DNA from 2 places in the Ignavigranum ruoffiae genome. Region 2 is predicted to be linked to the other one. Evidence: predicted binding sites of a transcription regulator. Region 2 holds the regulator's gene; the other holds the start of a gene.
The links. Region 2 encodes Rex, which represses fermentation and respiration genes when NADH is low (regulators of the CRP and FNR family bind a similar motif). Its sites were predicted from a motif close to TTGTGAANTANTTCACAA; they were not measured.

Region 1: pdhA (pyruvate dehydrogenase (acetyl-transferring) E1 component subunit alpha) is a predicted target of Rex. The motif match lies at 8,312-8,329, and genes of this name have one in related genera.

The regions. Positions count from the first base shown of each region.
Region 1 covers NZ_CP096206.2:677,225-693,630, reverse strand. Annotated here, with positions in the region: gene atpA (F0F1 ATP synthase subunit alpha) at 1-658, opposite strand, end outside; gene M0R79_RS03320 (F0F1 ATP synthase subunit delta) at 670-972, opposite strand; gene atpF (F0F1 ATP synthase subunit B) at 969-1,472, opposite strand; gene atpE (F0F1 ATP synthase subunit C) at 1,500-1,712, opposite strand; gene atpB (F0F1 ATP synthase subunit A) at 1,733-2,482, opposite strand; gene lpdA (dihydrolipoyl dehydrogenase) at 3,002-4,411, opposite strand; gene M0R79_RS03295 (2-oxo acid dehydrogenase subunit E2) at 4,424-6,055, opposite strand; gene M0R79_RS03290 (alpha-ketoacid dehydrogenase subunit beta) at 6,098-7,075, opposite strand; gene pdhA (pyruvate dehydrogenase (acetyl-transferring) E1 component subunit alpha) at 7,077-8,177, opposite strand; gene M0R79_RS03280 (acyl carrier protein) at 8,489-8,716, opposite strand; gene M0R79_RS03275 (ABC transporter permease) at 8,794-9,564, opposite strand; gene M0R79_RS03270 (ABC transporter ATP-binding protein) at 9,554-10,231, opposite strand; tRNA gene M0R79_RS03265 (tRNA-Arg) at 10,562-10,635, shown strand; gene M0R79_RS03260 (MBL fold metallo-hydrolase) at 10,894-11,772, opposite strand; gene M0R79_RS03255 (M42 family metallopeptidase) at 11,913-12,986, shown strand; gene M0R79_RS03250 (peptide ABC transporter substrate-binding protein) at 12,999-14,597, shown strand; gene M0R79_RS03245 (YSIRK-type signal peptide-containing protein) at 14,850-16,406, opposite strand, start outside.
Region 2 covers NZ_CP096206.2:1,740,308-1,756,713, forward strand. Annotated here, with positions in the region: gene M0R79_RS08195 (CehA/McbA family metallohydrolase) at 1-302, opposite strand, end outside; gene M0R79_RS08200 (DeoR/GlpR family DNA-binding transcription regulator) at 313-1,074, opposite strand; gene M0R79_RS08205 (hypothetical protein) at 1,101-1,751, opposite strand; gene M0R79_RS08210 (MATE family efflux transporter) at 1,772-3,103, opposite strand; gene M0R79_RS08215 (metallophosphoesterase family protein) at 3,087-3,983, opposite strand; gene M0R79_RS08220 (carbohydrate ABC transporter permease) at 4,022-4,924, opposite strand; gene M0R79_RS08225 (extracellular solute-binding protein) at 4,991-6,679, opposite strand; gene M0R79_RS08230 (ABC transporter permease) at 6,709-7,719, opposite strand; gene M0R79_RS08235 (ABC transporter ATP-binding protein) at 7,709-8,863, opposite strand; gene groL (chaperonin GroEL) at 9,228-10,841, opposite strand; gene M0R79_RS08245 (co-chaperone GroES) at 10,889-11,155, opposite strand; gene M0R79_RS08250 (redox-sensing transcriptional repressor Rex) at 11,308-11,940, opposite strand; gene M0R79_RS08255 (ABC-F family ATP-binding cassette domain-containing protein) at 12,173-14,146, shown strand; gene tsaD (tRNA (adenosine(37)-N6)-threonylcarbamoyltransferase complex transferase subunit TsaD) at 14,466-15,473, opposite strand; gene rimI (ribosomal protein S18-alanine N-acetyltransferase) at 15,478-15,924, opposite strand; gene rimI (ribosomal protein S18-alanine N-acetyltransferase) at 15,912-16,406, opposite strand, start outside.

The DNA of each region.
Region 1 (16,406 bases), 890 kb from region 2:
TGGTATAATCTAAAGCTTCATACCGACTTAAAGTTGCTACAATATTTTTAACTGTTGAAGCTTTTTGGCCAATTGCCACATAAATACAGATAACGTCTTTTCCTTTTTGATTCAAAATGGTATCTACAGCGATGGTCGTCTTCCCAGTCTTACGGTCACCAATAATTAATTCCCGTTGACCCTTTCCAATCGGAACCAGGGCATCAACCGCTTTAATTCCTGTCTGCAAGGGGCGATCGACTGATTTGCGTTCCATGATTCCAGGGGCTTCAGCTTCAACCGGCCGCGTCTTTTGGGTATGAATCGGACCCAAACCGTCAATTGGCTGACCCAGCGGATTGATGACTCTACCTAATAGTTCTTCACCCACCGGCACTTCCATCATTTTTTCGGTTTGGTAGACGACGTCACCTTCACCAAGATCGTCATAATTTCCAAACATAATAATTCCAACATGATCGGATTCTAAGTTTTGAACCATACCAATCGTTCCATTAGAAAATTCGACCATTTCTCCGTAACGCGCACGATTTAAGCCAGTCACATTCGAAATCCCATCCCCAACAGAGACGATCGTTCCTATGTTCTCAACTTCAGCCTCGACATCGAACTGGTCGATTTTATCTAAAATATTCTTTTCAAAAGATTTTATATCCATTTGTATGCCTCCTAGGATTGACTGGAGATTTCGTCAACCATCGCACTGATTTCCTTACTTTGTTTGATTTCGTCAACCATTTCATTAATAATTCGACGACCACTGTATTCAAATCCAATCGAATCAGATTTCACACTGACTCCACAAATTAAACGTGGGTCGATAATGGATACAATTTTATCGTAGTTTTTATCCGTATTTTTTGAAACAATTTGAATAATTTGTTGACGTTCTTCTTCTAAGAGCGGAACTGCAGAACGTATGGTCAGGACATCTTGATGTTGTTTAACTTTCTTCTTGATACTTGATCTCATTTGAACTCAGCATCCAATCTATTGATGAATTCATGGATATATTCGCGATGGTCAGCTTCTGTGATTTCACGTTGAAGAACCTTTTGGGCCATCATGACTGAAATATTAATCACACTTTCTTCCATTTCATGATGGAACTGACGCCGTTGACGATTCAAGTCGGCGTTGGTCTTTTCAATCAGTCCTTCTGCTTTAACATTTGCTTCTTCAATGACTTTATCCGCCATTTCTTGACCATGAGCCTTCGCATTCTTTACTAATTCTTGAGCTTGGCTAAGAGCTTTTTCAACTTCTACTTTAGAGTCTTGAATTTCTTTCTGACTATTTTCTTTTAATTGGTGAGCTTCATTGATATCTTTAGTAATTTGATCTTGACGTTCTTTCAAAATCTTATCAATCGGTAGCCACGCAAATTTATACACAATATAAATAACTAAAATAAATGAAATTAAAGTCATTAATATTGTCCCTATCGGGGTCGATCCCAATATAGCTGACATAATTAATTCACTCCATTTCTTATTTTATTATCTGAAGACCAAAATAAATGCAATAACCACAGCCATGATTGGGATTGCTTCGATTAACCCTACCCCAAGGAACATAGTGGTTCTAATTTTGTTTTCCATTTCTGGTTGACGCGCCATTGATTCAATGGCCTTAGAGATAACCAAACCATTCCCAATGGCGGCTCCAAAGGCAGCAAGGGCAATTGCAATCGCAGCAGCTAATCCATTCATATTTCATTCTCCTTTGATTTCTATTGAATTTTATTTTTTTGTTTCTTACTGGTTGGTAACGGAATTTCTACTTTATGTGACAAATAAACTAATGACAGAGTGACAAAGATATAAGCCTGGATACAGCCAATAAATAACGAGAAAGCTTGCCAAATCATCTGCAATGGAATGCCAACTAGCCAGGTTGCTAGACCAAATTTATTCCCAACAGAAGAAATCAGATTCAGTAAAACTTCACCCGCAAAGATATTCCCAAATAACCTTAAAGCTAGGGTAAAGATATTAATGACTTCTTCAACAATCTTGACTGGCATCAATACAATATTTGGCTTAAGGTAAGTGTTGACCCAGTACTTGCCAACCCCTTGAGCCCGCATCCCTAAAATATGGGAAATCAGGTTCATTATGACCGCCAATGAAAGAGCAACGACGGCATCTGCGGTTGGACTCTTCCAGTAGGATTGCTCATGAATATGGACGATAAAAGGTAGGCCCAAGAAATTTGCCACTAACAAGAACAAAAATAAGGCCAAGGAAATAATAATATAGGCATCCTGGTAGGACCCTTCAATCGTGTCATGAATAATCCCCTTGATAAAGTCAATTAATGACTCCAAAATCACCTGTGGTCGCGATGGTTTATCGACCGACAAATTACGAGTCATTAAGATACATAGAATAAATACAATAACGACAGTAACGATTAAGGAGACAAGAACGTTGAAGCTCATATCAATGCCAAACAAATTTATGATCTTTGTCTCTTCCACTTCGCTCTCCTCTTTCTATCTAAGATTTGGACCTGATTGCTCAAAGCCCACGCAGTCTATTCTACTCTTTCACCCTGTATTGTCAAAAAGTTTTTGAATAAATTTTAGACCTAACTTCATTATAGGGTTTAATAAGATTTATGTCCATTCTAGTTACTTTGTTAACAAGCATAACCCCTTATTCCTAGCAATGATTCCTTGAACAGACGAATGGTCTAACAAATATTTCTACACAATATTAGTATATATAATAAAGTTAAACACAAAAATAAACCGAATATTTACTTGAAGCAAGATCTCCTCATTGGAGCGGAGACCCTTAGAGAGGTTTCAAGCCATTCAACGTAGTTGAGAGGGTTAAACTCCCATGCAAAATCGATGAATCTACGACTTAAACAAGTAAATATTCGGATTATTAATTTTTAGATAACATAAACTTATTCAAAGACAGACAAGTAAATTTGATACCAGCATCCAAGCATTAGCTAGTAATGAAATAACTGGATGTTTCCAAGTATCTTATAAATGAATTGGCATGCCTAAAGCAAGTTCAGCAGCATCCATCGTCACTTCAGCTAAAGATGGATGTGAATGAATGGTTAAAGCAATATCTTCAGCATTCATACCAGATTCAATGGCTAAGGTTAATTCAGCAATCACATCAGAAGCATTAGCTCCCGCAACTTGGGCTCCAACTAAGATATGATCTTCTTCCGTGCTAATTAAGCGAACGAAGCCATCTGTCGCATTTAATGACAGAGCTCGGCCATTGGCTCCGAATGGGAATTTAGCAGCTTTGACCTTCAAACCAGCTTCTTTAGCTGAAGCGAGCGTATGGCCTACTGAAGCTAATTCTGGATCGGTGAAGCAGACCGCTGGTAAGGCAATATAGTCTACCACACTGGCTTGATCTCCAGCGATAGCTGCTGCCGCCACTTTGGCTTCATAAGAAGCTTTGTGGGCTAAAGCGGGACCAGGAACCGCATCCCCAATCGCAAAAATGTTCTCTACATTAGTCCGACCTTGTTGATCGACTTCAATTAGACCTCGAGCGCCAACTTTCACGCCAGCTTGTTCTAAGCCCATCTCGTCAGTATTAGGACGGCGCCCTACGGTTACCAAGCAGTAATCTGCTTCGACAGTATGAGTTTTCCCGCCAACTTCATAAGTCACACTCACCCGATCACCATTAATGACTGCTTCTTTAGCCATCGCGTTGGTAATGATATCAACGCCCTTATTTTTGAACTCATTTTCAACTAATTTGACCATATCTTTCTCGAAGTTTGGAATAATCTGAGCAGAACCTTCTAATATTGTAATTTTTGTACCAAAATTAGCGAAAGCTCCTGCCAGTTCAGAACCGATATAGCCACCACCGATAACCACCATTTCCTTAGGAATTTCAGTTAAGGCAAGAGCCCCGGTAGAATCAAGGACTCTATCTGAGAATTTGAAACCTGGAATCTCAATCGGTCTAGATCCTGTAGCGATAATGGCATGTTTAAAGGAGTAGGTTTCTGCAGCTTCTTCGTGGATTACGCGTAAGGTGTGGTCATCAACGAAGAATGCTTCCCCTTTAAGAATTTCGACCTTATTCTTCTTAAGAAGCATCGAAACGCCACCGGTTAATTTACCGACAACTTCTTGGTCTTTCCATTGTTGAGTCCGTTTGAAATCAACGGTAATATCTTGTGTATGAACTCCGAAGAAATCTCCGTGTTTAGCATTATGGTAGACATGCCCCGCATTAATTAATGCCTTAGAAGGAATACAACCGACATTTAAACAAGTTCCACCAATGGCATCGCGTTCAATAATGGCTACTTTTTGACCTAATTGGGAAGCTCGAATCGCAGCTACATATCCCCCAGGTCCAGAACCAATCACTACTGTATCTAGTTCTACGGCAAAATCTCCAACTACCATTATTTATTCACCTTATCCTTCCATTAATAGCAATTCTGGGTCGGCTAAATATTTCTTAATCTCGTTCATGGCATTCTGAGCTGTCGCACCATCCATTACACGATGGTCAAAGGTTAAGGAAAGCTTAACAACACGACCAACTGCAAGTTCTCCTTCTTCATTAACAATTGGTTGTTGGACAATCGAACCAAACCCTAAGATAAAGACTTCAGGATGGTTAATGATTGGTGTAAACCATTTACCGCCAGCTGATCCTAGATTAGAGATCGATACACTGCCATCGCGCATGTCAGCCGCAGCAAGTTTTCCTTCATGGGCTTTCTGAGCGAGTTCAGAGATTTCTTGAGCGATTTCGAAGATTGATTTACGATCTGCGTCCTTAATCACAGGTACAAATAACCCAGCTTCAGTATCGGTAGCAATACCAATATTGAAGTAGTCTTTCATAATGAGTTCATTGCTAGCTTCATCGAGACTGGCATTGATGATCGGATATTTCTTAGCAGCCACGATGAGAGCTTTCACGACATATGGTAAGAATGTTAATTTAATATCACGTTCAGCTGCCACTGTCTTAAATTTCTTGCGATGATCCCATAGCTTGCTCACTTCAATTTCATCAAAGTGAGATACGGATGGAATGGTCGTTGCCGAATTTACCATCGCTTTAGAAATAGCTTTACGCATAGGTGTCATTGGCACACGAGTCACACGTTCTTCATTCACTGCTGGTGAATGTTTCTTGGCTGTTTCTTGAGCTTGACTTCCACTTTGTAAGTTTTCTTGATCAACCCGAGGCACCCGAGGAGCCACTTTTCCTTGAGCAGGTTTCTTAGCTGAACCATAATTATTGATATCTTCTGCTGTGACCCGGCCACCTTTTCCTGTTGGTGTGACAGTATTGATATCAATGCCTTTCTCCCGAGCCAACTTGCGAACGGAAGGCATGGCTAGAACATGACCAGCAGGTGTTGACTTGGCTGCAGCTGTTTCAGTAACTTTTTCAACTGGCGCTTCGGTTTGTTCTGCCACTGAGCTTTCGCTCGTGATCTGTTCTGCACTTCCTTCATAGGAATCTGATTCGAATTCAAACAGGCTGTCACCGACTTTAGCGACATCCCCCTCAGCGAAATTAATCTTTAGAATCGTTCCGGTAAATGGTGAAGGAATTTCTTCAACAGCTTTATCATTTTGAATTTCTAATAAAACTTGGTCTTCACTAACTTGATCCCCTTCATTCACTTTCCAAGCTGCAATTTCTCCTTCATGAATGCCTTCCCCCAATTCAGGCATTGCAAAAGCAAAGCGAGCAGAACCATTCCCTGCTTCAGCCACTGGAACTTTAGCTGGTGAGGCTGGTGTCGATTCAACTTGTTCTTCTACAGCATCAACTGATGTTTCTTCCCCTTCCACATCAATTTCTACCAAAACATCACCGACTACGGCCACAGTCCCTTCAGTGACATGAATTTTCCGAATCACACCTTCAACGGGTGAAGGAATTTCTTCGACGGCTTTATCATTTTGAATCTCAACTAGGATATCATCTTCCTTAATCGTGTCACCTTCTTGGACATGCCATGCTACAACTTCGCCTTCATGGATGCCTTCGCCAAGTTCTGGCAAGGTAAATTTATAAGCCATTAATTTTCATCCTTTCATATCTTTACGTGTCGAAATCCGAATCTAGAAATCTGTCGTTTCTTTAACTTTTTCAATAATATCTTGAGCGTTCGGTAGCCAATCTTTTTCAGCCATACCAAATGGATAAATCGTATTTGGTGCAGACACAAAAGCAATCGGAGCTTTAAGCGATAGGACTGCGCGTTGGGAAATTTCAGAAATTACCTTTTCTCCAACTCCAGCTTGTCGTTGAGCTTCTTGAACCATCACCACCCGACCTGTTTTCTCAGTGGTTTGAACTAAAGTCTCAATATCTAAAGGATAAACGGTTCGTAAATCAACCACCTCTGCTGAAATTCCTTCTTCTGCTAAGGCGTCAGCCGCTTTCTCAGCTTCCTGAACCATCGCGCCATAGGCAATAATTGAAACATCGGTTCCTTCGCGGACAATATTAGCTTTGCCAAGCGGTACAGTATATTCTTCTTCAGGCACTTCGGCACGGAAAGAACGATAAAGTTTCATATGTTCTAAGAAAACCACCGGATCATTATCACGAATGGCTGAAATTAATAATCCTTTGGCATCGTATGGGTTTGAAGGGACGACAACTTTAATGCCGGGTGATTGGGCAATTAAGCCTTCCAATGAATCGGCATGCATCTCTGGAGTGGCTACACCACCTCCAAATGGTGAGCGAATGGTCACTGGCATATTTCGTTTACCACCCATCCGATAGCGTGTTCTTGCCATTTGACCCACAATAGAATCCAGTGTTTCGAAGACGAAACCGAAGAATTGAATTTCCATAATAGGACGGAAGCCTTCCAAAGCTAAGCCCATTGCCATACCACCAATTCCAGACTCAGCAAGTGGCGTATCGATCACTCGGTCTTCCCCATATTTATCAAATAATCCTTCAGTAGCACGGAATACTCCACCGTTCTTACCAACGTCTTCGCCAAAGATTAATGTCTTGTCATCTTTAGCTAATTCAAGGTCTAAAGCCTGAGTGATAGCTTGTATCATGGTCATTTGAGTCATCTTAATTACGCTCCTTTGCTTCGAAATGTTCAATTTGTTCTTGAATAATGGTATCTGGTGTTTCAAACATATTCTTTAAGAAATCAGAAACTTTTTGTTTTGGTGTGGCATCTGCTTCTTTAATGGCTTCTTTGGCCAGCTCTTTAGTTTGATTTACAATGGCTTCTTCTTTTTCTTCAGACCAGAGACCTTTTTCAGTTAAATAAATGCGCATACGGTTTAGCGGGTCACGTTGACGCCATGTTTCTTGAACCCCTTCAGGTTGATAACGTTTTGGATCATCACCGGATAGAGAATGTGGACCGTAGCGATAGGTTAAGGTTTCAATGAGTACTGGACCGTTGCCTGCTGCGGCATAAGCACGTGCAGCTTTGGTCACTGCATAGATGGCTAAAGCATCCATCCCATCTACTTGAATGCCAGGAATCCCAGCGGCGACTGCTTTTTGAGCTAACGTTGGCGCAGCCGTTTGACGTTCGCGTGGCGTTGAGATCGCCCAACCATTATTTTGAATCACAAAAATTACCGGAGATTTGAAAGCTCCCGCAAAGTTCATTCCTTCATAAGTATCTCCTTGAGAAGATCCACCGTCACCGGTATAGGTAATAACAACAGCGTCTTCTTTCTTCTTCTTAATTCCTAAACCAACTCCAGCAGCTTGAACAAACTGAGCACCGATAATAATTTGTGGAGGATAAGCATGAAAATCTTCAGGATACATTGAGCCAGCTACATGTCCTTTAGACCAAAGAAATGCATTCTTATAAGGCATTCCTTTTTTTACTAACTGAGGAATGTCGCGATAACCAGGTAAGATCCGGTCTTGAGGTTCCATAGCTGAAATTGTTGCCATTTGTGAAGCTTCTTGTCCTTCAGTTGGACCCACAAAACCTAAACGACCTTGACGTGAAAAAGCTTTAGTACGATTGTACCATTCTCGTTCCCAAACCATGTCTTCCATTAAAGTTACTAATTCTTCGTCCGTTAGTTCCGGCATCAGATCTTCATTAACAATTTTTCCTTCTTCATTTAATACTTGAACAGTCTCAAAATTAAAGTTATTTGGATCTAACAATTGTTCGAAAGTCTGCTTGTTTACCATAACTTATTCACTCCTTATCATTTTGCCAATTGAAACAGTTGGAAAATTCTGTATCATTATTATATATAATTTACCACGATTGATTCGCTTTGACAAGAAATAAACAGTGTGATATCAAGTTCTATATTGCTCAGTTGTTAACTAATACATTAGAACTGTTTTGTTTTAATTATTTATGAGTTTTGTAATATTATTAATTGCTATAACAAAACGGTTTGTTTGTATTAGTACAGACTTCCCCTGTTAAATCCAAGGTGAACATTACTGCACAAAGTCAAAAAAATAAGATGGCTCTCGCCATCCCATTTAAATTATTTATTCAATTGTTGTTCAATATAATGCACAAGATCGGCCACGGTAGCTAAATCTTCATCCGTATCAATTTCCACATTCAAAGAGTCCTCGATTTCACTAACAATTTGAAAGACATCTAAGCTATCTGCTTCTAAGTCTTTCTGGAAATTGGTATCCATCGTAATTTTATCCGCATCAACTTCTAATTGATCGACAATAATTTCTTTTATTTTATCAAAAATCATAGTATCCCTCCGCTTAAGCTATTCTTCTTTCATAGCTTATCTAAGCCGGTCTATGATGTCAAACATAAAGAATGAAATTAGCGAGTCATTTTAAGTTGTAAGCGCTTGGTAAAGAAAGAGCTATAGGTCAGGTAAGCGATAGTGTAAGCTCCAATAGCTGTAGAAGATAGCATCATAAACATAATCACAATTTGATATAAGATTGCTTTCGCTGGATCTACCCCGGCAAACATTAGACCGGCCATTAGGCCAGGTAAAGTTACCAAACCTGTGGTCTTAATACTGTCTAATGTTGGTTGCATGGTATCATTAATCACAATCTTAATAACTTCTTTTGAGGCTTGCTTAGCATTCGCTCCCAGAGCCAACATCTCATTAATTTGTTGTTGACGATCCTTAAAGATTTGACGCATATAATTAAAGACCATGCCACATTTCTGCATAGTAGTTCCGATGATCATCCCATTCACTGGAATAATTTGGGCAGGGGTAAATTCCAAAGTGCCAGACCCTACCATAACAGATAAAGCGATGAAAGAGGATAAACTGATAGCAATTAAAGAATAGATAAAGGAATTTTCTATCCCTTTGCCCCGTTTACCGGCATTCCAAGCTGCGTTGACAATCATCACCAATACCATAATCAGGGTAAGCCATACATTATTCACTCTAAAAATCCATTGCAAAATTAAACCAATGACAATCAGTTGGACAATCATTCGCACAACCGAGATAATAATATCTTTCTCTAATTTTAACTTTTCACGATAAGAAACAAACAGGGTTAATAAAACTAGAGCGAAACTTAAAGCAACAGATAATGGTGTCGCATGTAAATTATTGTTCACTATCTTTTTCCTCCTTATCAAGTTCTTTAGTCGCTGACAATTCAAGACGACGGTCGGCAAGATCTTGTTCACTTTCATGGTGACTTACCATGACCAGGGCAATATCTTTCTCTTGACGTAAATGAGATAAGCCTTGCCAAATTTTCTCTCGTGTATTTACATCTAAAGCACTGGTGACTTCGTCTAGCAACAAAACTTTAGGTTCAAATAATAAATTACGGATTAAAGCTACTCGCTGCTTCTCTCCGCCTGATAATTCATGAATCGATTTATCTAAGTAAGAAGTTGGCAATTGCATCTTGTCTAGTAACTCTCGTGCTTTATCCTCATTAAATTCTTGATTACGGATATCATAAGGAAACGATAAATTATCGCGCACGCTCTCACCAAACAAATTTGGTGACTGAAAACAATATGAGACTTGTTTTCTTAATTCGATGGGGTCCATGTCGTTAACTTTTTTGCCTTCAAAAGTGTATTGGCCAGAACAATTTAAATTAGGATCCAAGAGTTGGGCCAAAAACTTCAAAATAGTACTCTTTCCTGAACCTGAAGGTCCTGTGATGGCCACAAACTCGCCTGATTGTAATTCTAACGAGAAATCTTGAATAATATGTTTCTCTTTCGACTTTATATTTAATTGATTGACTTCGATTAACGCCGACAAAACGATCCCTCCATATCTTTAGTTTATAATCATTATAACATAGATTAGATCGAAATATTTTTTCTTGCTTTAGAGATATGAGGAAGTTGATGAATTAATTGTAAAATATCAAAAATTTCTATGTTATAGTTTTCCTCCTTGAGCGTCCCCAGGAAAAAGATGATTGAATGATATGCTCGGCCAGCATCAGAAGTTTTCTATATTTGTAACATATGTTTGACAACTCTAGAATTTTTTATGATACAGCTAGAAATTATCCTTGCTTCAACAGTAGATTCTGTGCTAATATATAAATATTGTCTGGTGAGTAATTATATTTATCAGTCTGTTGTTCCAGTAGCTCAGCTGGATAGAGCATTCGCCTTCTAAGCGAACGGTCGGGGGTTCGAATCCCTCCTGGAATATAAGTAACTTTTTAATAGGTATCAAAGTACTCGATAAACTTTGATAATACAATGCTTTCATGAAAACTTGATTTAATTTGATATGGCGTAAAATTTTAACCCCCCTACAGACGAATGGAAAGGACTAGCATAGGCTAGTCTATTTTTTTAACTTAAATTTTAGTAACTTCGATGCTCCAATCAATTTAAAAAAAAGAAAAAAAGTATCCGCGGCTTTGCCAGCAGATACTTGTGCAAAAAATATTTAAAAAGAGACCCCTACTCTTCCCCATCCCATGGCACTAGCGCTTCTTTCTCTCGCCGTTGTGAATAGCGCATGGTTTTGCCATCGGGTTCATACTGAATCACTGTATAATAAGGATCATGGTAGAAGAAGAAATAATAGCCTTTTTCAAAGGCTTCGGTTAACCATTTCTCTTTTGCAGCAATGGTATCCATCGGATAATCGTCGATACCAGTGACATATAGAGGGTTATTATGCCAGTGCGTAATAAAATTATCAGAAACATGAATCATTTTTTCATCATTCTGGCTCAGAATAATATTTGAGATACCATTTGAATGGCCACCCATGTGATGCATTTCTATATTTTCCATTATTTTAATCGAGTCATTAAATAAGATGACTTGGTCTTCAATAGGTTGCCAATTATCTTTCAAATATGTTCCTTGGGTGCGTTTATTTGGCTCCGTCGCTTCCTTCCACTCGATATCGTTAATATAAATTTTGGCATTGGGATAATTCTTAACAATATCTCCTGATTCTGTTTTACGACTTAAGCCACCGATATGGTCATTATGCATATGGGTCACTAGGATGATATCAATATCTTCTCCTGTAAGTCCCAATTTCTTTAGGCTATCTAAGGTAAAATTCTCCGAATAAATTTCTTCATTTCGAATTTGTTTAGCTGTCAATTTACTATTCCCATGACCCGCATCGACCAAGATGTTGTGGTCTTTGTATTGAATCAAGATTGGGTCTACGGTTTGAGAAACCCGGTTCTTCTCATCATAAGGCATCTTTCTCCCCCAAACCACGCGAGGCACGGGTCCAAAATATTTACCCCCATCGATCAGTGTCTGGTTCCCTTCCAAAAAAGTTAAAGTCATATCGTGAAATTCAAACGTGTTCATGCTTATCCCCCATTATTATTTTTATCATTTATAGTATATGTGTAATGATTTTATTGCTCAAGTTCTTTGCTTAGAAAACGATTTGACAATTAGAATATTATGAGTATCATTAGATTAAAATGATAACAAGGAGTGAGGAGATGTCGGTCGAATTAATTGAACAACTGTCCAATGCTTTCGGGGTTTCAGGTTTTGAGGATGAAGTTGCTAGCATTGCCCAGAATTATCTACAATCGATTGCTAAGGTGCAAGAAGATAAAATGGGGAATCTATATTTCTCAAAAGAGGAAGAAAAAAACAACTCGTCAAAAGTCAAGGTGTTGTTAGATGCCCATCTAGATGAAGTAGGTTTTATTGTTCAGGCCATTCAACCCAATGGCATGATTGAATTTCTTCCCGTCGGTGGCTGGGTCAGTCATAATGTCCCCGCTCATCCAGTCATCATTCGAACAGAAACCGGTCAAAAAATCTCCGAATTAACAGCTTCCATTCCACCCCACTTTCTATCGGCCAAAGAACGTCATCAAGTCTTGCAGATGGATGACATTTTGATTGATGTGGGCACATCTTCTAAAGAAGAAACACAAAAATTAGGCATCCAAATTGGTGATCCGATCGTTCCCGATGTTCAATTTAAATCAATGCGTGAGGGCAAACTATTCAGAGGTAAGGCATTCGATTGTCGGATTGGTTGCGCTTGCTTATTGGATACTTACAAAACATTCTTAGCTAAAAATGAATCCCATAAAGTTCAAGTAGAAGCCGTCTTGACCACACAGGAAGAAGTGGGTGCTCGAGGGGCCCAAGTCGTTGCCAATCAAATAGATGCAGATTTAGCGATTGTCTTCGAAGGCTGTCCTGCGGATGATACCTTTACTCCCGACTATAAAATCCAATCGGCCTTAAATAAGGGACCCATGCTCCGAGATTTTGATGTTTCGATGATTACCCACCCTGGTTTTCAGGGCTATGCTTTAAATTTAGCCCAGAAACATCAAATTCCTGTCCAACGTTCTGTCCGTAAAGGTGGAGGCACCAACGGGGAAGTCTATCATATCGCCAGCAAAGGAATCCCAACAATCGTCGTCGGTATTCCGGTCCGTTATGCCCACACTCATTATGGCTACGTCGCTTACCAAGACTATTTGGCCGCCAAGGAACTCGTCTTAACTCTCTTAGCAGAATTGACTCCAGAAATTTACCATGCAATATAGAAAGGAACTGCCATGAAAAAAATTAGTAAAATTATCAGCCTCATCGCACTATTAACTAGCCTGATACTTTCTCCGCTGACTAGCTTTGCTGAAGGTAAGGTCTTAAATTTAGCGACCAGTGCCGAACCGCCGACGATTGATCCAAGCTTGTCGACGGATACGACTTCGGGATCAATTATCGATAATGTTTTCGAGAATCTTACTGAGATCACACCCGATCAAGAAGTTGTTCCAGGTGTGGCCGAATCTTGGGAAATTTCAGAAGACGGTCTGGTCTATGTCTTTCACTTAAGAAAAGAAGCCCAATGGTCAAATGGCGATCCAGTGACAGCGCGTGACTTTGAATTTGCTTGGAAACGCATGCTAAACCCTGATACTGCTTCGCCGCGAGCTAACTTGTATTACGACATTCAAGGGGCTGAAGCATTCAACACTGGTCAAGGAAAAGTCGAAAACGTTGCTATTAAAGCCTTAGACGATAATACGCTTGAGGTAACTTTAAATAGTCCGGTGGCTTACTTCCTTGAATTAATCAATCATTATGCTTTCGCACCCGTCAATCAAAAAGTAGTGGAAGCTAATCCTGACTGGGCTTTAGAAGCAGGTCCAGATTATGTTACTAATGGCCCCTTTGTCTTAAGCCAATGGAATCACCAAAGCGATTATACTCTAGAAAAATCATCGACTTATTGGGATAAAGATCAAGTTCACTTAGATCAAGTCAATGTTAAAATCATCGAATCCGAAGCCACGGCCTCCTCTGAGTTTCAAGCAGGTTCGATCGATTTCTTAGGAGCCCCTTATGGCAGTATTTCTTTAGATTCTGTTCCTATTTTTAAAGACCAAGGTATTCTTAACAAAAAAGCTTTCTCAGGAATTTACTGGTACAAACTCAATACTACTGACCCAGTGATTGCCAACGTAAATATTCGTAAAGCCCTGGCACTTGCCATTAACCGTCAAGCGCTCATCGAAAATATCACTTACGGAAATAATCAACCAGCCCTCGGCTTAGTTCCTGCAACGATTCCAGGATTTGAAGAAGATCGTCAATATCTTAAAGATGCTGATTTCAAACAGGCTAAAGAATATCTCAACAAAGGGCTAGAAGAATTAGGCATGAAAAGTCCTGAAGAATTAAATTTAAAAATTTCCATTAATACTTCTGAAGCCCATTCAGCCATCGCTCAATTTATTCAAGAAACTTGGAAACAAGAACTCGGTATTCAAACAGAAATTGATAACACTGAATGGCAGGTCTACTTGGATAAGATTGATACGCTTGATTACCAAATCGGTCGCATGGGTTGGTCGGGTGACTATAATGACGCTGCTTCATTTCTAGAAATGTACAAAACAGCTGATACCCCAAATAATTCAACCGGTTGGGAGAATAATGATTTTAAAGAAAAATTAAATCAAGCTCGCTTGGAACTTGACCCTGCTAAACGTACCGAAATACTTAAAGAAGCTGAAGCAATCATGATGGAAGATATGCCGGTCATTCCGATTTACTATAACGAGTCAATCTTTGTTCAGAAAGACAATCTAATGAATATGAAACCCGATGCCATTGGAAGATATAACTTAAAATACGTCGATCTTAAATAGCTCCTCGTCTAAGACTTTTATCAACTGACTTGCTAATTTATATTCATTTGTTAACTTTCCCTTTTTCTGGGCAGTACTAACCTGAATCACTGAAGCCTCTAGATGGTGTTCAGTGATTCGGGTTTTCATTTTATGTTAAGAAGCGAGTTAGTTAAAAGTTCACGAAGGAAAAGTTTCCTTTCTCATATAAAAAACCAGAGTAAGCAATTCACTCACTCTGGCTGATAAAATTTTGGGTGCTACTATTTAAAATTAACGTGTTTTCTTTTTATCGGTTTGATAATTAAGTAATCCTAAGCCCGCTAGAATTGTGGCACTTGCACCAAACCAGACAAGATTTTGCTTTGCTTCACCCGTTGCTGGCAAAACGCCCGCTTCTTGAACTGCCTGTGGTTGTTCAACTGATCCAGGAGCTTCAGGTGCGGGTTGTTCTAGCTCTGGAACTTCAGTCTCTGGCACTTCTGGCGTTGGTTGTTCTACCTCGGGATCTTCGGTTTCCGGCACTTCTGGCGTTGGTTGTTCTACCTCAGGATCTTCGGTTTCCGGCACTTCTGGCGTTGGAACTTCTGGTTTTGGCTTTTCAGGTAATTCTATCTTACATTCAGGACAGCTGTTTTTTACAATATCTTCTTCATGAGGAAGATCGATATTATTGAAATACCATTGTCCTTCAAATTTCATTTGAGCTTTCTGTAAGTTATTCGAGAAATCTTGTGGACTTTCAAACACTTTGGCAATTTGAAGGGCGAAAGCTGTTCGTGAAGGAAGGACTAAATCACTTAGATCCAAAGTAACCACCTTACCTTCGACGGTAATTCGATCTAAGAGATTAATTTTTAGTAAGGAGTTAACATTTGAATATACGGCTCCTTCAACAGCTGGATAATATCTTGAAGTTAACCAATGACTGACATCTTGAATGGATTCTTTAGATATTTCATAAGGTAAAGTCAGTGTTAATTTTCCATTAGCTACTGAATAATCGTTAGCGAAGACGAAACGCCAGAATTGTTTCTGCGTCGCTTCATTTGGTCCATCTTGCCAATGTTGAACTTCTACATTGCCCGGGCCATAAAGACCAATATTGTCTGAAATGCCATCATTATTCTGATCCACTTTTGCATGACCATGATTGTTATCATTAAAGACTTTTTCTAAATAGCCATTATTTGAATAATCTTTAAGGGTGGTATCAATGACTGATTCAGCTTGCAAGGTGAAGTCTTTCAGAAATTCAACCGTGCGTTCAATATTGTAGCAATATATTTTATTGCCTTCTTCATCTAAGACCGGTTTGCCATCTTGGTCAACTTTTTCAGTAATAGACATAATTCGATAAGTTGTTTTCTTTTGAGAAATATAGCCATTTTTAGTCCCATCAAAACCTGGACGGGTTACATTTTCTACGAAATCGAATTGATCTCCTACCTGAACGGTTTCTGCATCATATCCTATGCTAGCTAAGTCTCCTTCATAATTTTCCCAGCTGGTTTTTTCTACTGGTGTTGGTAGGTCAATATTAGTGAAATTATATTTTCCGGAGGCATTTGCAGAAGCTTCTGTTCCTTTTTTGGCAATCAATTCATCATATTGAGCTTCATTCGCAAAAATCCGTTCCACTTGTATGGATAAAGCTGTGCGCGGATCAAGATTTCCTAGCTTGAAAAGCAGTGTATTCTTGTCAAATGATACTTCAGGAACCGTATCAATAATCCGATCATATAGGGATTCATTGCGATAGAGACGGGTAACTAACCATTCAGAGGCGTTAGATAATTTTAATAAGCCTTGCTCATAAAGATCTTTCAA
Region 2 (16,406 bases):
AAGTAATGGTGCGCCCCCCGGAAATTTTCCGGATCATTGAGAGAAACAGTGATTAAATTTCGGAAGCCTGCATTTTCCTCAACTTTATCCTGATATAAGCCCGCTAAATCTAAGGCACGACGCATTGTCTTTGGATTCTTCTCCCATAAAGGGTCATACTCAAAATAAATCTTTAAGATTGCACAATTAGCCGGCACATTAAAACGATAACTCAAATGACTCTGATGAGCCTGGTAACTTACTTTAAATGCTTGCTGAAAGAGAATCTGCGGACTTAATTCAGTGAATGCTTCTTTATTCATGCTTCTCTCCTTATACTTCTAGCCATTCTGGTAGGGGGGCCTGCCAAGTTTCAGGGGCAGGACCATCACAAACCACTAAATCAATAGCTGCTAAAGGGGTGACTTCAAAGAGCGTACGGACTCCTAACTTACTTTTATCAACTAACAAAATTGCTTGATCACAACAATCGATCATCGTCTTAGAAACTAGAGATTCTTCCATATCAAAATCATAGACCGCATCTTGTAATAAGCCGCCACAAGAAATAAACGCTTTATCGACATGAAATTTCTTTAGAAAATCGACCGTATAACTACCTTTTATCGAGGCCTGAGCCGGATTAGTAAATCCCGGTAAGACAATGACCTGCCCTGTCATTCGCCCATCTTCAATAGCATTATTGAAGCTTTGAGCAGCAGCTAAAGAATTGGTAATCACCGTAATATCTTCTAAACCGCTAATCAATTCGCCGATGAACAGAGTAGACGTGCCAATATCTACGGCAATCGTATCCCCAGATCGAATCAGATTACAACAAGCTTGGGCAACCCGTTGCTTAGCCTTCTTATTCACTGCCATCTTCTTGGTAAACATCATTTCCACTTCTTCAGGTGCATAAGGAATGGCTGCCCCATGAATACGTGTAATCAATTGATTACTTTCTAATTCATCTAAATCTCGGCGGATAGTTTCTGGGGTTACCGCCAAAATGTCGGCTAGATCGTTTACTGACATTTTCCCAGCTTGGCCGACTAATTGATTAATTTCTGCATGTCGCTGGTCTTTATTCATTGCTAATCCCTCCAATCATTGATTTCTTAGATATCTTCACGACGCCAATATTCACGCCAACGACCAAAATGGTGGCCAGAAGATAATTGTTTCATTAAATATTGATAGCCTTTAATCAGCCAACCTAGACCCAACAAGTAGAATAAAGCAGGAATCCCTTGCCAACATGCCAACAGGGAAGCCAGCAACAAGACGGTGGTCAGCAACCATTCGGCCAAATAAGCCAAGACATAAGCCCAAGCATTCTGTACTCTTTCTTTGGTTGAAGTCTTTGGATAATGGGCGCTTAAATATGCGAAAGCGATCCCCATGGCTATCACAAGAGCCCATAGGAATAAATTGATCAGGAAGATCGCCAAACCTAGCCAATGACCGCGCGATAAAAATAAAAGATTGCAGGTCAAAATACCCAACACCAGTGACCAAATCAGACTAGGGATAAGATAGCTTCTCAAATTTTTAAGAGCGGATTTCCGAACAAAATCTCCTACTTTAAAGCGTGAAATCCCTATCGAGTCCTGAGTCAAATGATAAAATTCAAAGACGGTAATGAAAGCTGATAGACTGGATAAGACTCCCCCCGCTGACATAAAGACCAAAATATAGATCCATTGCCCTACTAGGACTTGGTAGATGATTTGTAAGAATTTACTAAATAAGCGACGATGCTCTGACATTGCTTTCCCCTTCTTCATCCTTAATTGAGCCAATCTGCCTGGCGCCAACGCCGAACAAACAGACTTAAACGAAATACTTCATCAATGATAAAAATAACCCAAATGGCCGGTAAACCAAAAGTTGTCATTCGTGTAATGAGAAAGACCGCCGGTACCGTGAACAGATAGGTTACCAGAATGGCTAAAATTACCGGATAGCGTACCTGACCCATCACATTTAAATTGGCGATCATCACTTCATTTCCTACCCGGCCTGGATCATAGAGTACATTCAGCCATAGTAGAATCTGGCCAATTTGGATAATCTGAGGATCGTCAGTAAAGATCATCAACAATTGACTCCCCATCAAGGCAATCAGTAGATTAATCCCCATGCCCCCAACCATGGCTAACAAGGTATTCTGCCAACCAAATTGAAGGAGTTCAGGAATTTTATCTTGTCGATGCAAGCGACCAATCACCACTTGACTGGCTTGGCCTACGGCAACCGCTAAGGCAAAGACGACAGCGGTAATAGTCTGACAGTAAATTCGTGCACTAACCTGAATCGTTCCCAGTGATGAAATTAGCGCGGTAATAATTGTTTGGGAGAAATTATAAGAGACATTTTCCATTCCTGAGGGAATGCCTAAGACCAAGATCTGCTGACTAATTTGCCGATTAAAGCGAAAATGATCCCAAAGTCCCTGCCAGACTTGGGGCAAGTGTTGCTGCAGAAATTTCAAAGAAATCCCGGCCCCGATAGCGCGGCTAACAATGGTCATCAGGCCGATAGCCAGTATGCGCTGCTGTAAATTAGCTAGTGGCAGGAAGATTACCAAGACATTGCCTGAAATAGTTAATAAAGTATAGGCGACCGACAAGCGCATGGCCATCTTTGCTAGACCATAAGAACGGAGAATGGCGCTAACCGCCCCTGACAAGGCTTGGAAGATTAAACTACAAGCAATCACTCGTAAATAGCTGACCGAGAACGGACGAATTTCCCAAGGGGTCTGCATCCAGCCCATAATGACTGGACCCCATAGACTGGTAATGATAATAATGATTAAGCCGAGCGCCAAATTTAACATCAGTGTCTGTCGGGCTACTCCTTGGAAATAAGCCAGTCGGTCATCGGCAGCATTTTGCAGAAAGAGAATCGTAGAGCCGAGGCCCACAATTCCCATAAACATCGTCCCAATGACAATCACTTGTTCAGCGAGACCAATGGCGGCAACAACTTGATCCGAATAATAAGAAAAAATAAGGACATTCACATTGCCAATCAGAATCATAAAAAGTTGCTCAACCATGAGCGGCCAGACTAAATGGCGGTAATCGGCATTAAAGGCTTTAGCTTTGGAAATCATTGACCGTTACCGTATATGTTTTAATGGAATGATTGTGTTGGTTCAGCTCAATCAAACGCACTCCCCGTTCCAATTCACCGTAAGTCTGATAGCCTGATACATTCCCATACACCAAATGAAGATCTTGATAGAGGGCGTCGAAATTATTATCGTGATCATGGCCGACAAACATGCCCCAAATTTCGCCATGCAAGACCATATTGGCGAATAATCCAGTATTGATATGAGGAGCCGAAATCGCCTCATTCGTCTCCAAATGTAAACCAGAAATAATATGTTCGGCTGCTTGCCAGTATTCTGGAAGTGGAATATGTTGGAAGACTAAATGGCGACGAACCCCATCCCCATGCCGGTAGCCCTGGCTGGTTTGACGGAACCAATCTACTTGTTCTGGCAGAATCCAATCATAGATACCAATATCCAAGGGCGCCTGAGCTCCTGAATCTAAGACAAATAGCGCATTCACCACTTCTTCACTATCAGCCGCTTTAATCTCCAATACATAGGATTCGCGGTCGTCTTTCAGATAACTATGATGTTTATCGGCAACACATTCGACCGTATCACTGAATAGCTGGCGCAAGTCTGACCGAGTAATGATTTCCTCACTATCATGATTGCCAAAGGTCAAAGCCATTGGTTTCTTGAAGCGGTCAAAATATTCTAGCGTTTGGACAAAGACCTGGTCTGCATCCTTAACGCCCTCGGACCAAATCACATCGCCCGTATGCATAATTAAATCCACATCAAAGGCTTTCTGAGCCGCTTCAATCAATTGAAATGTTTTATGATCGTCTTCATGAAATGGCATATTGCCAATATGCGTATCGGTAAATTGTATAATCCGAAAGCTTCCATCCGGCCGATAACGTAATTCCATTATATCATCCCTTCCTTAGAATCGTTTCATATTAGATGCTATTCTTTCACCGAACCAATCGTAATCCCTTGGACGAAATATTTTTGAATAAAGGGATACATAACAATAATCGGTAGAATGACGACAATAATTGTTGCCATTTGCAAGGATTGGCCGGTAATTTCAATTGCATCTAATTGTTGATAGGCGGCTGAACTGGAGCCAGCTTTCAATAAGACATCGGCTAAGCTCGCTTGGCGGGTCAGCATCTCTTGTAAGATGGTAGCAAGTGGTTTCAATTCTGCTTTTCGTACATAGAAAGAACCAGAGAACCAATCGTTCCAATGGCCTACCGCGGTAAATAAGGCGACCGTCGCCACAGTGGGTTTGGACATCGGCAAGACAATATTGGTAAAGATCTTAAATTCTCCCATCCCATCAATCCGCGCTGCCTCCATGATCGACATGGGCAGTTGCTTGAACGATGATCTCAATAAGAGAATATTAGTCACGGAATATAGACTTGGTAGAATATAGACCCAGATCGAATTTGTTAGACCTAGTTCGCTTAAGACCAGATAGTAAGGTACTGTTCCACCCGAAAAGAGCATGGTAAAGAAGATAAAGAAGGTAATCTGACTGGAAAAGGGTAGACCAGGAATTGTCAAAGCCCAAGCACACATAGCCATCAGAAACACACCAATGACCGTGCCGACCACCGTCCTGAAAATTGAGATTCCTAGTCCGGTTAACAAATTATCTTGCTTGAATACTTCGGCGAAGTTCTCAAAGGACCAAGCTCGAGGCCAGAACCAAATTCCGCCCACAGCCGCATCTTTACCCGAATTAAAGGCCAAAGCTAAAATATGTAAAAAAGGTAAAATAATTAATAAACATAGAACCAATAAAATCAAATGGAATAAGAATCGGGTCCATTTGCTGGTTTTCATTGTTTCTGACATGGATTTCCTCCTAAATAAGTCGAGACTAGCTTGCGCTAGCCTCGCCGTCGCAAAAATTTACTTTGCTTAATAGAATATAACGTCTCCATTCTTTTCTTTCTCTTGTAAGAATTGACAATAGTCTTCAATGCCAGCATCTAATAAGTCTTGACGCGCAGCATCCAGAATTGCTTGAGCTTCTTCGTCTGAGTTGGCATAGTAGGCTTTGACGACACTTTCTTCCCAAGCATCCAAGGCTGCATTCAAGTCCCCTTCTTCACCTTCAAACTCGTTGAGGTAGGCACGGGCATACAGGCCATCGATGACTTCTTTCTCCTCATAACGTTTATCATAATCGTAAAGTTTAATAATTTCTTGGGCGGCATTGTTACCAGATTCTGCTTCGCGAACCTTATCACCCCAAGCAGCTTCACCAAATTGTTCTAGATTATTCATATCAGTGAAGGCTAAGTGTTCACCCCAGAAAGCACGGACACCACGGAAGCCTTCTTTACTTGCTTCTTCAGGATTCTCATCTTGTAATTTGACTAAATCTGCATTTGGAATTGGTTTCCCATCTTCTCCTAATTCATAATGTTTACCTTCAAGTCCATAGAAATAAAGCAACTTACCTTCAGGTCCAGCCAACCAATCAGCGAATTTAACGACCTCTTCAGGATTTTCAGTCGTGGCAGGGACTGCCCAGCCAGCATAGCCAGATTTATAGGACATCACCATATGATTGCTACCATCCACTCGGTTAATTGGGCCTAAGGGAACGTATTTCAAATCGCCAATTTCAGGACGATATGAATGGATATCCGAAGTAATCGCAAAGGATCCATTCATGACCCCTTCTGCTGCCCGTGTTTCTTCCATCGTGTAGAATTCTGGATGCATCAAGCCTTCAGCTAATAAATTACGGACATAGGCTACTCGCTTTTCAGCATAGTCAGTCATTGATTCATGCTTAACTTGGTCGCCATCTTTCCAGAACTTCTCACCACCAGCACCTTCCCAAACTAAGTCATTGTAGATGAACGGACGTTCAGAACCGCCCCATACAGTAGGTCCTAAAGGTACCACTGGACTCCCATTATCATCTTTGAAGTCGCCCTCTTTGATTTTAATTAATAAATCTTTCAATTGTTCGGTAGTATTAATTTCTTGGGGATTAATACCTAATTGCTCAGCGATATCACGGCGAATATAAGGTCCACCAATTTGTTTGGTACCAGGGTCAGCAGGATTTTGATCAATGGCCATATGGACCAGATAGGTCGCCCCATCTTGATCTTCCCGCATCATAATGTTCTCTTTAGTGTCACGAGGTAAATAACCTTCTTCAAAATATTTGCTGTAAGTCTTACTTTCTTTTAAATAGGGAGCGATATCATGGAACATGCCTTCATTAGCTGCTTGTAAGAGTAAAGGAAACTCAGGACGACCAGAATGATTCAAATAGAAAGCGATAAAATCAGGCATGTCACCGGCAGCAAGACCCGCTGCTAAAGCTTGGGTTGAATCCTCAGAAGTGACTGTCTCTAATTTCAAGGTAATTCCAGTTCTTTGTTTAATATATTCGGCGATTTCTGGTGACATCGTATCAACTCCAGCATCTCCCGCTGATTGGAAGATCAGGCCAGTAATTTCACGATCGGCAATAAAAGCATCTGATTGTTCTTCCGCTTGACCTACTACACTACTTCCACTTGCCATACTCGTCATAGCTGTTAAAACCATAAAACTTTTCTTCAATATTTGTTTGATTGACATGTTTCCACTCCTTATTAATTGATTGAGATTTACCATACGGCATTGTCTCCATATTTATCAGCAAGTTTATTAACTATCAGGGTCAAGACCAATCCAACCACACCCTGCATTAAACCTACTGCTGCAGCAGGTCCATATTTGGCCTGCTCTAAACCTGTCTTAACGATATAGGTATCAATTGTTTCCGAAACGGTAAAGTTCCCCGGATTCTGCATCAGATAAATTTGATCGAAGCCGGCGGTTAAGATTCCCCCTAAAGACAGAATAAAGAGAATCATAATCGTACCGCGGATACTTGGTAGAGTAATATTCAATGTTTGTTTCCACCGACTCGCCCCATCGATGGCCGCCGCTTCATAAAGCGAAGGGGAAATGCCCATGATTGCAGCGAAATAAATAATGGAATCCCAACCGATATTCTTCCATAGATAGGAGAAGAAGACTGCGGGATAGAAGAAGGCATTCTCCATCATCCAGAAAGTAGAACCATCATTAATCTTGAGGGCCTTCAGTGCTAGATTAATCAAACCTGTATTGGGCGCGAATAAGCGATTCAAAATCCCAATGACCACGACCCATGAAATAAAATAAGGCAAATAAGAAATGCTTTGGTAGAAGCTTCTTAATTTAGGTCGACGCGTTTCATTGAAAATTAAAGCTAAAGCAATCGGGAAAGGTAAATAGATAAACAGTTTGATGGCTGAAATCACTAAAGTGTTACGGACATACATCCAAGCTTCCCGATTCTTGAAGAAGGCTTGGAAATATTTTAGACCGACCCAATCTTTCCCATACATCCCTGAGGTAAAGGTAAACTTTCGAAAAGCGATTAGAATCCCGGTCATTGGCCAATACGAGAACACCAAGAAGAAAATCAAAGCAGGCAAGAGCATCAAATAAAAGACGCGATACTTACGCCATACTTGTTTAAAGCTGCGACGATGGGGCTTGAAATTCGGATCTGGGGTCTGGCTACTTTCTACTTTTTGCTTAGGGAGCAAATTACCTAGTGACAGCCATTGATTCTTCTCACGTTGCATCACTCATGCTCCCTTCCTCTGTTAATTGCGAATCTGTATTTCGATGAAGTTCAATTCGCTCTTGGCTCTGCGGATCAAAGAAATGGATATACTGGCGATCAAAACATAATTCTAGCTGTTGACCCGCTTGGAAAGGATCCATGGTAAATAATTTACAAATCAGCGGCTGATCTAATAAATGGAAGTGAATTAAGGTTTCACTGCCTAACATCTCAGCTAAATCGACCTCGATCTTAAATTTATTGGCTTGATCGCTTGGAGCTGCCTGGTCTGCTAAGAGAATATTCTCTGGTCGTACTCCCAAAATAATCTCCTTATTAAGATATCCCACCTCAATCAATGCATCCAATAGGTCATGATCAATGGCTAGGACTTGGTCATCTTTGACCAATCCTTCGGCGCAGACTGTCAACGGAATGAAATTCATCGCCGGCGATCCCATAAATCCAGCTACAAATAAATTATTGGGATGTAAATACACCTGACGAGGCGTGCCCACCTGTTGAATGAAACCTTGATTCATAATCACAATCCGATCCGCCATGGTCATCGCTTCAACTTGATCGTGGGTTACATAGACGGTGGTAATTCCTAATTTACGGGTTAACTGAATAATTTCAGCTCGGGTTTGCCCCCGTAATTTAGCGTCTAAGTTAGAGAGCGGTTCATCCATTAAGAAGACTTTGGGCTGGCGTACAATCGCTCGACCTAAAGCGACCCGCTGACGTTGACCCCCTGAGAGTTCTTTCGGTAGACGATCAAGTAAATCAGTCAACCCGATAATTTCAGCAACTTCTTTAACCCGTTGATGAATAGTCTCGTTTTTAATCTTTTTCATTTTTAAACCAAAAGCCATATTCTCACGGACAGTCATGTGAGGATAGAGGGCATAATTCTGGAAGACCATCGCAATATCACGATCTTTTGGATGGAGATTATTTTGAACTTGGCCATCCATGGTAATGGTTCCCGCCGTAATATCTTCTAGGCCGGCAATCATCCGTAAAGTGGTTGACTTCCCACAACCAGAAGGACCGACCAAGACGATAAATTCTTGATCTTCAATTTCTAAATTAAAATCTGTTACCGCTCGTACCGCATCACTATAATCTTTATACAAATGTTCAATACTTATCTTTGCCAAGCTAACCCTCCGTCGGCCAAATTCTGTATTTTTTCTTTGTTTGACCTTTATTTCTTTTTTGTTTACACAAAGAGTATACAAAACAAATATTAAATAAACGTAAATCTATTGTAAATTTTCAAAAAGTTTTATTAACTTTGTAAATTTTATGTAAAGGCGTCTTACTCCAAAATAATCTAGCACGGCCCATCGTGATAAAACGTGCCTTTTAATTTAGTCTTCTGCAAATTTTCTCGGATAGAAACTTGCTATCCGTTCTTACTTTTGCTCGCAAAAAAAAAGACTAAACAGAATCAATCTGCTTAGTCTTTGGCACTAAGTGTCTATCTTGCTTAAATCATCAAGATAATACTTATTTATTTTATTACATCATACCCATACCAGGGTTCATTGGCATTTCAGGTTTATCTGAAGGGATATCCGCTACTACAGCTTCGGTAGTTAGAAGTAATGCGGCCACAGAGGCTGCATTTTGTAAAGCAGTTCGGGCTACTTTAGTTGGGTCAACAATACCAGCGGCAATCATATCTTCATAACGATCGTCGGCAGCATTATAACCTACCCCAGCTTCGGCTTTCTTAACTTCATTGACTACTACAGAACCATCTTGACCGGCATTGGTTGCAATTTGACGGACAGGTTCTTCTAAAGCACGAGCAACAATCTTAATACCCGTTGCTTCATCGCCTTCGGCTTCTAGCGCTTCTACTTCTTTTTGGGCATTGACTAGCGCGGTACCTCCACCGGCAACAATACCTTCTTCAACGGCGGCGCGAGTTGCATTTAAAGCATCTTCAATGCGAAGCTTACGTTCTTTTTGTTCAGTTTCGGTAGCTGCCCCGACTTTAACCACAGCCACCCCGCCGGCTAATTTCGCTAGACGTTCTTGCAATTTCTCACGGTCATACTCTGAACTGGTTTCTGCAGTTTGAGCGCGAATGAGATCAATACGTTGTTGAATTTGTTCGGATTGACCGCCACCTTCAACAATCGTGGTATTATCTTTGGTTACATTGACTTTAGAAGCAGAACCTAGATGTTCTACAGTTGCATCTTTCAATTCGAAACCAAGTTCTTCAGAAATTACTGTAGCACCCGTTAAGATGGCAATATCTTCTAACATCGCTTTACGACGGTCCCCAAAACCAGGAGCTTTCACGGCAACTACATTAAGTGTACCACGTAATTTGTTCAACACTAAGGTTGGTAGAGCTTCCCCTTCAACATCTTCAGCAATAATTAAGAGTGGACGAGATTGTTGCATCACGTTCTCTAATAATGGCAAGATGTCTTGGATATTGTTAATTTTGCGGTCGGTAATGAAGATCAGTGGATTTTCTAAATCAGCCACCATTTTTTCATTATCAGTGACCATATATTGAGATAGGTAGCCGCGGTCAAATTGCATTCCTTCAACCACTGATAATTCTGTTTCAATGGTTTGAGATTCTTCAATGGTAATAACCCCATCTTGACCTACTTTTTCCATCGCATCGGCAATCAATTCACCAATCTTTTGGTCACCAGAAGAGATGGCAGCGACTTGAGCAATCGCTTCTTTAGATTCTACTTTCTTAGAAGCCTTGCTTAAAGCTTCGACAGCTACTTGGGTCGCTTTTTCAATACCACGACGGATTCCCACTGGATTTGCGCCAGAGGTAACATTCTTCATCCCTTCACGGACAATGGCTTGTGTCAGCAAGGTCGCAGTAGTAGTTCCGTCCCCAGCAACATCGTTAGTTTTAGAAGCTACTTCTTGAACCAATTGAGCTCCCATATTTTCAAAACGATCTTCTAATTCAATTTCACGGGCAATAGTCACCCCATCATTAGTAATCATGGGTGAACCAAATTGTTGATCAAGGACCACGTTTCTACCCTTAGGTCCAATGGTTGTCTTGACGGTATCAGCTAAGATATCAACCCCACGTAGTAAGGCTGCGCGTGCATCTTCTGAGAATTTCAATTCTTTTGCCATGTATAAATCTCTCCTTTAATTCAGTATTCTGTTGATAATCTGTTTGATTAGTCAATCACAGCAAGTAAATCTTTTAATTCTGCGATTAAATATTTTTCTTCTTGGTATTCAATTTCTGATCCAGCATAAGATTTAAAGTAAACTTGGTCCCCTACTTTAACCCCGTCTTCAGCTTCTACTTCTGGACCAACGGCAATTACTTCGCCATATTGTTCTTTTTCTTTAGAAGAAGAAGGTAGGACGAAGCCGCTAGCTGTGGTTTCTTCTGTTTCAGCCACTTTAATGATTACACGTTTTCCTAAGGGTTTTAACATTTACAATAACCTCCAATGATTGATAATTTTTCTTTAGCACTCTTTGACATTGAGTGCTAAATCTATGCTTCTATAATAGTCTAATTAGGTCAAGATTGCAAGCCATAACCTCTAAATAAATAAAAAAACGGGCCTAAGCCCGTCGGTTACCATTATTGAGATAAATCACTTTCGATAAAATAGATTAAGGTTTGCAACTCATTGGTTAAGTCCACATTCTGCACATGAACACCGGCTGGAACTTCAAAGCGCAAAGGAGTAAAATTCAGAATTCCTTTGATGCCACTTTTAATCAAGCGATCAACCACATCATGAGCGGACTCCTCCGGAACGGTTATAATCATCACATCAAGTTGTTGTTGTTCCATTTGATATTCAATATCATCCATCGAATACACCGGTACCCCAGATTGAATCGTTCCGACAATCTCCTCACGAACATCAAAGGCCGCACCAATCCGAATATTAGAACTCTTCCTAAAATTATAATTCAATAAAGCGTGACCTAGATTCCCCACGCCAATCAGGCCGACATTGGTCAAGCGGTCTTGACTCAGAATCTTCGTGAAAAACTGTAACAAGTATTCCACATCATAACCATAGCCTCGTTTACCTAAAGCACCAAAGTATGAAAAATCACGCCGAATGGTCGCACTATCTACTTTAACCGCCGCACTTAATTCTGTGGATGATACTCGATCAATATCTGCATCATGCAAATACTGTAAATAACGACGATAAATAGGTAGACGCAATGCGGTAGCTCTCGGTATGTTCTGTTGCATTTGCGACACTCCAATCTCTATTATCCTTTTAACTTCCATAGTATAGCAGATAATTTCTTGGATTGCGACAGTTGCTCCCTAAGTTTGTGAATTCTTCCCAAAGTCGTTCGCTTTTAACATATTAGCTATTGAAGCTTTTTGACCGAGAAATATAAAGGCTCTAAGCTTTTTTGCGAGCTTAAATCGCTCATGCTATAATGAGGCGACAACCATTGGGAAGTAGGAGAAAATCATGATTCTATTGCAAGCGAATAATGTGGCACGTCGTTTCGCTGATGTGACCTTATATGAGCAGGTAAATTTTAATATTCAAAGTGGCGACCGGGTGGCCTTGGTCGGTCGTAATGGAACAGGTAAGTCTACATTAATTGAACAGATTATGGGACAAGAACCCCTCTCAGAAGGTGAGATTACCACCGCTAAGAATTTACGGATTGGCTATTTGGAACAACATGTGGCGATCAATTCTAATCGGACCATTTGGGATGAGATGATGACAGTCTTCAAAGACCGGTTAGCTTTAAGAGACGAGGCCGAAACACTGGCGAATCAACTGGCTGATTTAGCTGACCGAACCCACAGTCCAGAATATCAGCAGACTTTAGCCCACTATGATCAGATCCAAGAACAGATGATTCAAAATAATGTCTACGCGATTGAATCTGATATCCGTACAGTCTTACATGGTTTTATATTCTATGAAGAAGACTATCAAAGACCGGTTAATTCCTTGTCCGGTGGCCAGAAAACTCGTCTAGCTTTGGCCCGGACTTTATTGACGGATTATGACTTGCTCATCTTAGATGAACCTACCAACCATTTGGATATGGAGACCTTAGCTTGGCTAGAGAATTATTTGATGTCTTATCGGGGAGCCTTGTTACTGGTCTCCCATGACCGCTACTTCCTGAATAAAGTGGCTCAGCAAGTCATTGAATTACGTCATAAAACCCTCCATACCTATGCGGGAAATTATGATTATTATTTAAAAGAAAAAGCCTTACGCCAACAACAAGAACAACAAGCCTATGATAAGCAACAAGAAGAAATCGCCAAATTAGAAGATTTTATCCAAAAAAATATCACCCGGGCATCGACCACCAAGCGTGCTCAAAGTCGGCGCAAACGCCTCGAAAAGATGGAACGAATTGAAAAACCCTTACAAGATCAACAAGCGCCAAGAATTCAATTCTCAGCTGCCAAAGAAAGTGGCCAGCGAGTCATTGATGTCAATAATCTAGCCATCGGTTATTCGGCGAGTGAGGCTCCCTTAGCCCGCCACCTTAACCTAGAATTAGGACGTCAAGAAGCCATTGCCATTGTCGGTCCTAACGGCGTCGGTAAAACCACCTTGTTAAAGACGATCTTGGGACAAATACCTGCCCTAGCGGGTGATATACGCCTGGGCAGCAACGTGCAAATAGGCTATTATGACCAAAATGTCAACCAGCTCGACCCTAATCTCACCGTATTGGAAACCTTGTGGCAGGCTCATGACTTAACCGATGAATGGCAAATCCGCTCGATTTTAGGTTCCTTCTTATTCTCAGGGGAAACGGTAGAAAAGAAAGTCGGTTTACTTTCCGGAGGGGAGAAGGCGCGTCTAAGTTTAGCCTTATTAGCCACCAACCATGATAATACCCTCTTATTGGACGAACCGACCAATCACTTAGATATCGATAGCAAAGAAGTCTTGGAAGATGCTTTAATCAACTATGATGGTAGCTTGCTCTTTGTCTCCCATGACCGCTATTTTATCAATCGGATTGCTAGCAAGGTCCTAGAAATTCACCCAGAAGGCGCGGACCTCTACTTGGGTGACTACGATTATTACCAAGCCAAAAAAGCTGAACTCTTACAAATTGCTGCCGCCCAAGAGGCTAATCAAGAAGATTTAATGCAGACGAAAACTGCACCGATGAGTCAAAACCAGCGTAGTTATGAAGATTCCAAGTTACTCCGCCAACAATTACGCAAATTAGAGAAACAAGTCGAAGATAGCTGGCAAAGCAATGAAGCACTCGAGCTTGAATTAGAACAAATTGAAGCCAAGATGGCTGAGTTGGCACAGGCTAACGATAGTCAAGCCTTAGCTCAACAACATAAAGAACAACTGCGAGTCCAAGCTGCCATTGACCAAGCTGTGCAAGCTTGGGAAGAAGCTGCCCTGAACCTCGAAGCCTTTAAAGAAGAGCATGAACTTTAATCCTTAATCAATAAAGGGTAGAGATCTTCTTGATTGATTTACTATCCAGATTCCTGGTTAATCACAATAAACCGAATATTTACCCAGCAAAAAGGACCCACGAGCATTACAACTTGGTAATTGTTCGCCAAGTAATCTCTAGAGGGTCCTATTCTGAAAGTCAGCTATTCATGCTTGACTTCCATTGGGTAATATTCGGTTTTTTAAAATTTCTTTGCCATCAAGAATAACGATCAACGAATGATTTCAGTCTGATTCAGCGAGTTAAATATACCGCTAGGATTATGACTCAGCCATATTTTACTTAAGTTTAACCAGCCTATAGATCTAAGCCAGGTTGAGCGTTCAAATCCAATTCAACAAATCTGCCTTGTTGATACAAGCTATAGGCTGCTGCTCCGATCATTGCGGCATTATCGCCGCAGAGACTAAAATCAGGAATGAGCAGGGTTAAGTCAGGATGCTTCTGGGCTAAAGTCTGAGCAAGTTGTTGACGCAAGGCTGAATTAGCAGCGACTCCGCCCGCCAATATGAATTGACGAACTTGTGGGTAACGATCCAGAGCCCGCATTGATTTGTCCACTAAGATTTCAACCGCCGCTTGTTGAAAAGAGCAGGCCAAGTTGGCTGTGTCAATCTTTTCCCCACGTTGCTGTGCATTATGCACTAGGTTCATCACTGCCGATTTCATGCCCGAAAATGAGAAATCAAGATTATCCTCTTGAAGCATGGCTCGTGGAATCGCATAGGTGTCCTGACCTTGGTGGGCCAATTGATCTAAATACTTTCCTGCTGGATAGGGCAAATCCAAAATCCGCCCCACCTTGTCATAGGCTTCACCTACGGCATCGTCTTGGGTCTCGCCGACAACTTGAAAATCGCCATCATCAGCCATATAAACTAATTCGGTGTGCCCACCAGAAACTATTAAGGCCAACAAAGGAAATTCAAGCGCTTGAGAGAGTTGATTGGCATAGATATGGCCCGCCAAATGATTCACTGCAATTAAAGGTTTATGGTGAACAAATGCCAAAGTTTTGGCAGCCGTGACTCCTACCAAGAGGGCGCCGACTAAACCAGGTCCGTAGGTCACAGCAATCGCATCAATCTGATCCATTTCAACCCCAGCTTGGTCGAGGGCCATTTGATAGACTTGACTGATTTGTTCCACATGATGACGACTGGCAACTTCCGGCACCACACCGCCAAAGCGCATATGACTCTTCACTTGCGAAGCGATAACATTGGACCGAATGAATCGACCGTCTTCCACGACGGCGACACTGGTTTCATCACAAGATGATTCAAAAGCTAAGATTAAAGTCACTCACTTATCTCCTTTCCCAAATCATAATAAAAGCATCTTCTCGAGGCTGCTGATAATAATCTAGCCGACTTCCCCTTAATTCAAACGCCGATTGTTGATATAAATTAATGGCCGAGCGATTTGAGACCCGAACTTCCAGATAGATCTCTTGAATACTGTCAATCCTTTGCAAGGCTGCAATCAGTCGCTGACCATAACCTTGCTTCCGCCATTCAGGACGAACATAAATCTGAATTAAATCGGCTTGGTCGAAGATTTGACGATAGCTTAGATAGGCTATCATCTTTCTTTCTTTTTCAATGACGATGAATTGGGTCTGTTCTGAAGCTAATTCGGTGATAATTAAGGCAGGAGACCAAGCAAATCCTTCTTCAATTAATTTTGCCAATTGCCGTCTTTGACGACGAGTAAGATCTTGACTTGAAAGATGTAATAATTTTATTTCTGACATAAGGACAACACCATCTCGAAGGCATCTTCATGATTATCTGAATAATAAAAATGCTTAACATGCCCTTTAACAAAACCGGCACCGATATAAAGATTCTGAGCCCGATAATTAGACTGGCGAACTTCTAAGGTAATCTTTGGTAGGCCGATTAACTTAACAGCTTCAATCCATTTATCTAAGAGTAGTTGACCATAGCCTTGACCTTGATAATCAGGATGGACCATCAGATGGCTAATATGGGCTCCTTGAGGTTTAAAGCGACCGGTCACCGCCCCTAAAATCTGACTCTGACCATCGACCTGGATTTGCTCTAAGATTAAATAAACGGCAAACGGATTTCGCTCCCAGTCCGCCTGAAAATCTTTCAAACGCCAAGCTAAATATCCCTGATAAGCTTGATCTTCTAAATGAACAAACTCTGCTAAATCGGCTTCGCCGCCCAAACGAAATCTTAAATCCTGGTCTTTAGTGACCAAACTCAA